3 regions of the Peribacillus sp. Aquil_B1 genome follow, and region 2 is predicted to be linked to each of the others. Evidence: riboswitches for the same ligand, from Rfam matches in the RefSeq annotation. Region 2 holds a riboswitch; each other region holds the start of a gene.
The links. Region 2 has a riboswitch for cyclic di-AMP ahead of MPH60_RS00690 (APC family permease). Riboswitches for the same ligand answer to the same signal wherever they lie in the genome.
Positions count from the first base shown of each region.

Region 1 (3,284 bases), on a different contig from region 2:
GAGAAATATGCATTCGAAAAATATTTAAATCAGGAAGATGCAATCCTTGATATCGGATGCGGTACAGCAAGAACCACCTTCGCTCTCTATAAGAAGGGATTTCAAAATCTAACGGGAAACGACCTAACACCAGCCATGCTATGAAGCCGAAAAAATAGCGCATGAATATACCTGGACATACCCTTTATCCTTGGGGATGCAACAAACCTCCCTTTCAACGACTCATCATTCAATAAAGCAATTTTCGCTTTTAATGGGTTAATTCAAATCCCCAGCGAAAAAACCGCACATTGGCTTTAAAAGAAATCAACCGTATTTTAAAACCTGAAGGACTCTTCATTTCACAACACATGACCGTGATAAAAACGAAAATCACCTGAACTTCTGGGAGCAAGAGGAAATGATTTGGTGTGTTGGTAAACAAGATGAGAGGCTTTATGAATTTGGGGATATTATCACATCCGGAAAGACGCTTCAAGAAGTTACTTTCCTCCATATCCCAACTAAACTTGAAGTACTTGAGTGCCTGGAGGAAGCAAGGTTTACAGTCATCGAAAGCTTTTATCGAAGTGAATTATTCCATGAAAACGATGATGTCAACGCTTTCTCTTCCGATTGCCGCTTTTGGATCGTCAAAAAATAAGGAAGAGCTGTTTCATTCAAAAAAAAATCCAGAGTGACATTTCACTCTGGATTTTTTGTATTAAGAAACTTGTTCTAGTTCTTTTTTGGAAGGAGGGTTGAATTGACCTTCCCATTTAGAGATAACGATTGCCGCAAGTGAATTACCGATAACGTTTACTACTGTACGTCCCATATCAAGAATACGGTCGATACCTGCAATAAATGCTAGACCTTCAATAGGAATACCGACAGTTCCCAATGTCGCTAAAAGAACTACGAAAGATACACCCGGTACACCCGCAATCCCTTTGGATGTGATCATTAACACTAGCATTAGCGTAATTTGTTCATACGCACTTAAATCGATTCCGTACATTTGAGCGATGAAGATAGCCGCTAACGCTTGGTATAATGTAGAACCATCAAGGTTAAAGGAGTATCCAGTCGGGATAACAAATGTAGCAATATGTTTCGGACATCCCGCTTTCTCCATTTTTTCCATGATTTTCGGAAGAACCGCTTCTGAACTTGCAGTAGAGAAAGCAAGAATCAATTCTTCTTTTAGAAGTTTAATCAAAGTAAAGATATTGAATCCGACAAATTTCGCAATAAGACCAAGAATGACTATTACAAAGAAAATCATTGTTCCGTAAACAGAAAGCGCTAACTTTCCTAACGGAATTAAAGATTCCAAACCGAATTTGGAAATAGTCACACCGATTAGTGCAAATACACCGATAGGAGCGAATTTCATGACCATGTTAGTTAGGTAGAACATTCCTTCAGCTACACCTTGGAAGAAACGGAATACTGGTTTACCCTTTTCACCGATGGCCGCAATACTAAGTCCAAACAACACGGAGAAGAAAATGATCGCTAGCATATCGCCTTCTACCATGGCTTTAACTGGATTGGATGGCACAATGTGAACGATTGTATCTACGAACGATTCATGCTGCTTAGTTTCGGCTGTATCAACATAGGTAGAAATATCAGTTTGTTCTAGCTTGTCCATATTCACACCAGCACCAGGCTGGATGATATTCGCTGAAATTAAACCAACAGCAATCGCTACCATAGTTACCACAACAAAGTATGATATTGATTTAGCACCTAGTTTACCTACCGCTTTCAAATCACCTACACCAGCAACAGCAACGATAAGGCTGGAAACGATGATCGGCACTACAATCATTTTAATCATTCGTAGGAAAATGTCTCCGAATGGCTGTAAAAAGTTTTGGGCCGACTCACTACCATAAAAAATGGCACCAACGATAATCCCTAAAATTAAACCAATGAAAATTTGGCTAGCTAAACTTAATTTGAATTTCTTCATTTACTTTCCTCACCTTCCATAAAGTCTTTGATGCAAAAACATTTTTGTCTCGGTAAGGGAAACAAGATACTAATAAAAGAAAGTAATTTTTCTTTTTTGGAAAAACTCTGTCTTTACGCCGAAAAAAAAGACACTTCATGTGTCGATTTCTTATAGGCGTGAATATTCACACATGTTCCCTTGAAGACGCTGACGAGGTTAGCTGTCGGGTTAGGATTGGAAACACAAAAAGCCCTTTCATTTCTGAATTCACCCCTAGCGGATAAAATCCACAAAAATGGGTCCCCCGTTCTTGGAATAAGATTAAGCGAGTTAACTTATAATAAAATATTATACTAAAAATGATAATCTGTAAATATTTATTCTCATTCGTTCTAGAAAAAGTCCTTAAATATGTCTGAATATTCTGTATTAATAGCTATTGTATCTATAATTACTCTTCCCTATTTTCAATCACATAAGTTATATTGATATATAATTAACAACTTTTTGGACATCACCTCTCTTGATGAAAGAAGCGGTTATTTTTCCAACATGCCAAGCAACAGATATCTTACTTTTTCCCGAGAGGTGAATTTTTTATAAGTTGCTGCTTTCACTTTTTCAAATTGAATTGGGGTAATGAAATAAGAATGGTTCTTCGCCACATTCGGCTCCATTAGGATGACGTCCCCCACCGACGGTCCCTTTATGATTTCTTGCATCCCTTCAGCCTTAAGCCCTTTTGTAATGTAATGTTTATCCACATAGCCTTTTTTAGTCAATTTGTAAATATAAGGCTGTTTATGGTATTGTACCGCCTCAATAGGAATGGAGGGTACACCGGCTTTCTCATTGGTTATTACAGTAAGATCCACTTTGGATCCCACCAACAAAGCTTCCGTTTCTTCACCTTCCGATTCGATTAGTGCCTGAAATGGAAATCTGTTATCTTTTTTTAATGACGGCTCTTCAGCGGGATAGGAATGGATGCGGCCTATCGTCCCTTTCAATGCCTTTTTTGAACCAGAGGAACTTGCTTTTATAGTCATGCCCACTTCGGCCTTTTTCATTTCCTCTTCAGAGAAATCCCCTTCAATTGCCATATTTGTCGAAACAATGGATATAATGGGGTTTTTCAGGTTTTTATTGATATTTTTAACTACACCATCTGCCTCACTCGTCGACACGATCGCACTGGACTGCCCCTCAATTGAACTTATTTTAGCGTCAAGCATTTTCACTTTTTCATTCAAGCTGTTTTTTTCCAATTCCTGCTTGTACATTTCTTGCTCAATATTACTTTCAATAAGATCTGACGAACTTGTTGTTATATCAATTT
Region 1 is NZ_JAKXEE010000011.1:7,894-11,177, reverse strand. It holds gene MPH60_RS27170 (class I SAM-dependent methyltransferase) at 1-144, shown strand, start outside; gene MPH60_RS27165 (hypothetical protein) at 401-643, shown strand; gene MPH60_RS27160 (cation:dicarboxylate symporter family transporter) at 704-1,963, opposite strand; cyclic di-AMP (ydaO/yuaA leader) riboswitch at 2,136-2,283, opposite strand; gene MPH60_RS27155 (efflux RND transporter periplasmic adaptor subunit) at 2,485-3,284, opposite strand, start outside.
Region 1: linked by a shared signal. The riboswitch ahead of MPH60_RS27160 (cation:dicarboxylate symporter family transporter) and the one ahead of MPH60_RS00690 (APC family permease) in region 2 are both predicted to bind cyclic di-AMP.

Region 2 (3,284 bases):
GAGGAGGCTCCCGGCCGCCCGCGGAAAGCGAGTGCCTGAAGTAAAAACAACGTCCAAATTTGTACAAGCAAAAAAACTGTAGACAAACCTTATGTAGGTTTGTCTACAGTAATAGATATGGAACTTATTTCTTCAAATGATAGGGCACTGTCGTAATAACCACATTTCTTTTATAAAGTAAGTAGGCGCGGATCAGTAAACTTGATTGGTTATGAAGTATATTGTGCCAGCCCTTCTTCGGAATGAATTGGGGGATGATCACCGTAACTTTATAATTGGATTCACTAGCCTTATGTTCAACTGTGTCCACAAATTTAGTTAGTGGTTGAATGATACTTCTGTAATAAGAATTCAGTGTAACGAGTCTGACATCTGGCTGCCATTTTTCCCACTTTTCTTCGAATTTCTTTTCGTCTTCTCTTTCAAAAGCGACATAAACGGCAATCACCTGATGTGCAGATAGAGATTTTGCATAATTTAAAGAGTTCTCAACCACATGGGTTATACCTGCCACAGGTACAATAATGATATTTCCTTCAATTGGTAAGATCGGCTCACATGTTGTAATCCTTAGTTGGTCACCAACTGCTTCATAATGCTTTTTAATTCGATGAAAAATTAAAATGATGATAGGTAAAAAAATCAATACAGGCCAAACCTGAGTAAATTTGGTTAAAAAGAATATCATCGTGACGATAAAGCTAATTATGGCACCAATTGAATTAATGGTTAATTTCATCATCCAGCCTTTTGGCTTTTCGCGGAGCCATTTAACAATCATGCCAGTCTGGGACAACGTAAATGGAATGAATACCCCTACCGCATAAAGCGGAATAAGATTTTCTGTATGTCCTTCAAATGCGACTATCAAGATGATGGATGCGAGTCCCAGTATGATGATTCCATTGGAATACCCTAATCGGTCCCCTCTGATCGTAAACGCCCTTGGTATGAATTTATCCTTCGCCAGATTTACCGCAAGCAGAGGGAAGGCCGAATAGCCAGTATTGGCCGCAAGTATCAAGATCAATGCAGTCGTACCTTGAATGAAGAAATACATGAAATTCCGTCCAAAGATCTCTTCAGCGATCTGGGAGACGACCGTCACCTCTGCGCTTGGAACGATGCTTAAATAATAGGCTAAGAATACGATTCCCGAAAATAATACAGCTAGCAATGAACCCATCGCTATTAAAGTTTTCGCCGCATTATTCGGGGCTGGATCTTTAAAGTTCGGGATTGCATTGGAAATTGCTTCTACTCCTGTCAATGCGGAGCTTCCTGATGCAAATGCTCTTAGCAGGATGAATAAACTGATGCCCGCTACCGGAGTCCCTAGTGACGTGTGTAATTCCGGTGAAACTCCCCCCGTCAAAATCTTGAAAATTCCAACACCAATCAAGATGAACAATGCTAAAACGAATAGGTACACCGGATAGGCCAAGACAGAGGCCGACTCCGTAACCCCCCGCAGGTTCAGGATTGTAAGTAGAATGACGAAAATGATGGCTATGATGACATTATATGAGTGCAGGCCGGGAAAAGCGGACGTGATGGCATCCGTACCTGCCGAAACACTTACAGCCACTGTTAATATATAATCCACCAATAAGGATCCTCCGGCTATCAACCCTGGATTGACTCCTAAATTGTTTTTTGAAACCACATAAGCCCCCCCGCCATGCGGATAAGCGAAAATGATTTGCCTATAGGACAAAATCAATGCCGCTAACAGGATCAATACCCCGATCGCGATAGGGATGGAATACCAGAATGCTGCAGCACCGATTGTGATCAGAACGATCAATATTTGCTCAGGTCCATAAGCAACCGAAGACAAAGCATCAGAAGATAATATCGCCAAAGCCTTTGTTTTGTTAAGCTTTTGTTCACCAAGCGCATTTGACTTTAAAGGTCTTCCAATCAAGAACCTTTTTATAGAAGATAACACTAAGTAGTCACCACCATAGTTAATTTATAAGTTTATGTTACCCAGCTGTAGCAAAAAAACGAGACGAAACACAAAAATGCCTACAAGTCATAGCTAAATAGACCTGTAGACATCAATTTTTTTGTCTAACAAGCTCCACCTTCCTTCTCATATAACGCTTACGAGGTTAGCTGTCGGATTCGGGCCTTAGAGTAGCCCTACCTTTTAAAGGATTCACCCCTTGGATTGTAGACAATCCCAATAACGGGTCCCCCGCACCATAAGGTTTAAGCGATTTAGAAATATGAAACTGTTGATTATCATACTCCCGTGTAATGGAAAAGTAAATGAAAATTTTGCTCAAAAACTGAAAAATTCTTTGTTCGTGAGGTTTTGTTTTGACGTATATAACATAAGTCCTGCAATGACATGATTCGAAGGTCGGAAAGGAGGTAAGTAAACGTCTAATACAGAAATAATCCAGGAGTCGATGAACAAAGGGTGGTCTGAAAAGGAAAAAAATCAGCCTCATGGAGAAGGCGTTGAAAGAAATTAACCAGTTCTGCCCCAGCTCGGATCGCATCTGTCCGATAGGGGCACTATTCCACTGATTCACCTAATTAGTTCCTTCCTTCTTGAATTGGTCTCAAATTGCCTTTTTTAAAGACAAAATATTTCTGGCCAATATAGTTAAGCACGGTATAAAAGATTGTTCCTATGAGAACAGCCAAATTTTGTTGTATGGATAAATGAACGGATCCTTCCAGAGATTCTGCAATAGCTTGGCCTATAGAATAAGCTGCGGAATAACAAATCAGGATGACGCAAAAGAAACGGGCAACTCCTCGCCGCCATTCTATATCGCTTTTAAAGGTAAAAGTCCTATTCAAAAGAAAACTCGTTATAGCTCCCGTACCATTGCCGAAAAAGGTGGAGACCCAGTATGATAATTCAAGGACATTCATAAGAAAAAGCATGATGGAAAGTCCAACCGCTGTATTGACTATTCCAACCAATAAAAAACGGATGAAGGAGTTAGTGTGTTTTAGATAGTTTTTCAATACTGTTCCGTTCATTGTCCAGTTGCTCCCGTTTTTTCAAATCGAGCGGATTAAATAGATCAAGATCAACAATATATTTAGGCCGGCGTTTGGATTCATTATAGATTTTACCGATATATTCCCCAATCAAGCCGACAGCAATCAACTGCAGTCCGCCGATCAACCAAATGGAGGTGATTAATGAGGTCCAACCAGTTTCAGTCTGTCCATAAAACTTTAACCATAAAAAGTAAGACCCAAAAAGTAAGCTAATGAAAAAGGAAAGACATCCTAGCCATAAGACAAGCCGAATC
Region 2 is NZ_JAKXEE010000001.1:132,238-135,521, reverse strand. It holds gene MPH60_RS00690 (APC family permease) at 125-1,951, opposite strand; cyclic di-AMP (ydaO/yuaA leader) riboswitch at 2,091-2,234, opposite strand; gene MPH60_RS00685 (GtrA family protein) at 2,551-3,006, opposite strand; gene MPH60_RS00680 (glycosyltransferase family 2 protein) at 2,966-3,284, opposite strand, start outside.

Region 3 (3,284 bases), on a different contig from region 2:
AAACATCGTAAAAATGATGAGCATCCGGCCAACCGGTGATAATTCCGGGGTCAAGCCCATTGAAAGTCCCACTGTGGCGAATGCTGAAGTGGCTTCAAACAAAATCATCAAGAAATCAGTTCCGCTTTCAGTGATGGTCAGCAGAATGGAGATGATTGAAACCATGGATACGCCAATGAATGTAACGGATAATGCTTTAAAGATCGTTTCACTCACAATGCGGTGCCGGAATAATACCACATCACCCTTTCCTTTAATCTGTGACCAAACCGTTCCAACAAGCGTTGCTAATGTAGTCGTTTTAATCCCGCCGCCAGTCGATCCGGGTGAAGCCCCGACGAACATCAGAAAAATGATGAGCAGTAATGTTGGCTGAGTTAAATCAGGGATATTCAGCGTATTGGAGCCTGCCGTCCTTGGTGATACCGATTGAAATAATGATGACAGCGTTTTACCCATGAGAGATAAAGGCTGCAATGTCTTGGCATTGCCGAACTCGAATAAAAAGATTAAAATTGCACCGGCAATCGTAAGGGTCAAGCTAGTCGCCAGAACAATCTTCGTATGTACGGATAAACGATGGGTATTCCGATATTCGTATAGTTCATTCATCACGATAAAACCTATTCCGCCAAACGTGATGAGGAAGGCGACGGTAAGGGTTACGAATGGATCAGATACATAAGGAGTCAAACTCCTGAATTCCCCCATTAAATCAAAGCCGGCATTATTGAAATTCGATATGGAATGAAATACCCCGTAATAGATTGCTTTGCCGATTGGCATGTCAAAAGAAAAGCGAATCGATAAAATAAGGGCGCCAATGCCCTCAATGATGGCTGTGAAAATTAAAAGCCGCTTCACTAATCTGACTACACCTGCCATGGATAGGTTATTTAAGGATTCCTGCAAGAGTAACCTGCCTTTTAAAGAAATCTTTTTGCCTAAAAGGAAAAAGAAAAACGTCGCAAATGACATGAACCCTAAGCCGCCTATCTGAATCAGTGTTAAGATGACCAACTCACCAAAAGTGGTGAAGGTCGATCCCGTATCCACTACGACCAGCCCTGTTACACAAGTAGCGGAGGTTGCGGTGAATAAAGCATCAAGAAAAGAAAGACCATTCCCACTTTCAGTAGAAATCGGCAGGGTCAATATATAGGACCCGATAAGTATCAGGATGGCAAACCCGAGTACAAGGATTTTTGGCGGATCCAACAAATTTTTTGCTTTTATCAAATTGATCATCCCTACCTATAAAAAAATTGTGTAAAACTGTATGATATTTTAATCATCAATCTGATATCAGAATCTTTTTAAAGGCATAATAAAAAGACCAGCGAAAACAACGAACAGTTATTTTGCCACAAAAAGCGTGCAAAAAAACTCCCGAAATAGGCGGTCTTATGACCTCCTTCGCTTTAGCCGACGAAGTTAGCTGACGGGTAGGATGGCGAAAGAGCTGATCTCATCCCTTCTGCAAGGCAGAATTAACCCCAATTGATTGGGTCCTCCGTACTCAATTCCCTTGAGTTTAGGCCGAAATGCATTAAATTGATAAACGTATTCTACTCCCATCATTTAGCAGTTGTAAACCCCTAAATCGCAAAAAAATATTTCTTTAACAAGACTGAAAATTTACGATTCATTTACATTTTAAAAACGTATTGACAAATATTAGTTAGCACATTATGATAGGTTCGATTAATCCGATTATGATAAATGGCATCGATGTACTTTATTCAATACTTTTAAGCAAAACACGCTATTTGCCAATCAAAATTTGTAATAGATATATTATGTTTCTTTTGTAAATGATAAAGAAAAAAGCATTGCATTCGTATTTAAAAATTCAATACATTTTATTAAAAAGGCGGGCAATTATGGAGAAGACGTTCAATAGATATGTTATTAATGCTACAGGCAAGGGTGGCCAGACATATTTAACACAATGCCAGGATAAAGATGCACTAAGGAAATGGATAGCCGATCATGAGGATCAAATCATCATGGATGAGTTAAGGATAACGGATAAGAAAAAGAATCCGTTTTTAAAATTGTTTTCCCTAAGGTAAATCAACCAAATCCCCAACATCATTAGCGGTATTCAATTATAAAATCCCTGTGTTCTATCCGGGAACGCTGAGCGAAAAATCCATATGTTGTTTTGCTTTTAAACTCATTTATTTTAAATGAGTTTTTTTGCGTTATTTACATTACAAAACCATTAATGTTAAAATTTAGAAATAAATAATGTGGACGTAAAGAGGAGAAAAGTAAATGAAATGACCACTTTCCAAAAGAGCCTCGAGCAGCTGAGGGTAGTTGGGGATGTATGGTGACGCATAGAGGTGGCGCCGCAAATTGACCTCGTCCCGAGACCATTGCGTGGGGACGGTTTTTTTATTGTTCGGTCAAAGGGGGAGAAGCGATGACATTAAGAAATACATTAGTATCCTGGAAATACCCATCCATTCTATTGTGCGGAATTGGTATCTCCAACTTCGGTTCTTGGGTTTATTTCATTGCACTTAATTTAATCGTTCTGGATATGACTGATTCAGCCTTGGCGGTAGCTGGACTTTATATCGTAAAACCGATGGCTGCCCTATTTACGAATGTGTGGGCAGGCAGCGTGATCGATCGGATAAATAAGCGGAATCTTATGGTGGCACTTGACCTATTTCGCACGGTATTCATAGCTTTGCTGCCATTGACTTCTTCTATTTGGGTCATCTATTCCGTTGTCTTCGTGATCAATATGGCAGGGGCCATGTTCGTAACAACATCAAGGTCGTATATTACAAAATTAATTCCCGTTGAACAGAGGAAACGATTTAACTCATTACGAAGCTTAATGGATTCTGGAGCTTTTTTGATTGGGCCGGCGCTAGCGGGGATCCTTTTCTTGATTGGTACTCCCGTTTTGGCGATTTATATTAACGCGGCTGCCTTATTGTTATCCGGTATCATCACTCTATTCATGCCTAATCTTGAAAAGGATCATCCCCTTGAACAATCCAGTCACTACCTGTCTTGGACCATCATGAAAAAGGATTGGGGCATCGTCCTGGACTTCAGCCGGAAATCTTCCTATATCATGATCATTTATTTCTTATTCAGCTGCATGGTGGTGATGGAAACGGCGATCGATTCCCAAGAAGCTGCGTTTGCCAAGGCTGAGCTCCTTTTGTCGGACAGCGATTACGGATTCCTTGTAAGCATCGCCGGGGCAGGCATCATTGCAGGTGCCATAGTCAATGCCGTATTCATCAGTAAAGTGC
Region 3 is NZ_JAKXEE010000004.1:306,210-309,493, forward strand. It holds gene MPH60_RS22745 (TrkH family potassium uptake protein) at 1-1,239, opposite strand, end outside; cyclic di-AMP (ydaO/yuaA leader) riboswitch at 1,409-1,551, opposite strand; gene MPH60_RS22750 (hypothetical protein) at 1,884-2,075, shown strand; gene MPH60_RS22755 (MFS transporter) at 2,432-3,284, shown strand, end outside.
Region 3: linked by a shared signal. The riboswitch ahead of MPH60_RS22745 (TrkH family potassium uptake protein) and the one ahead of MPH60_RS00690 (APC family permease) in region 2 are both predicted to bind cyclic di-AMP.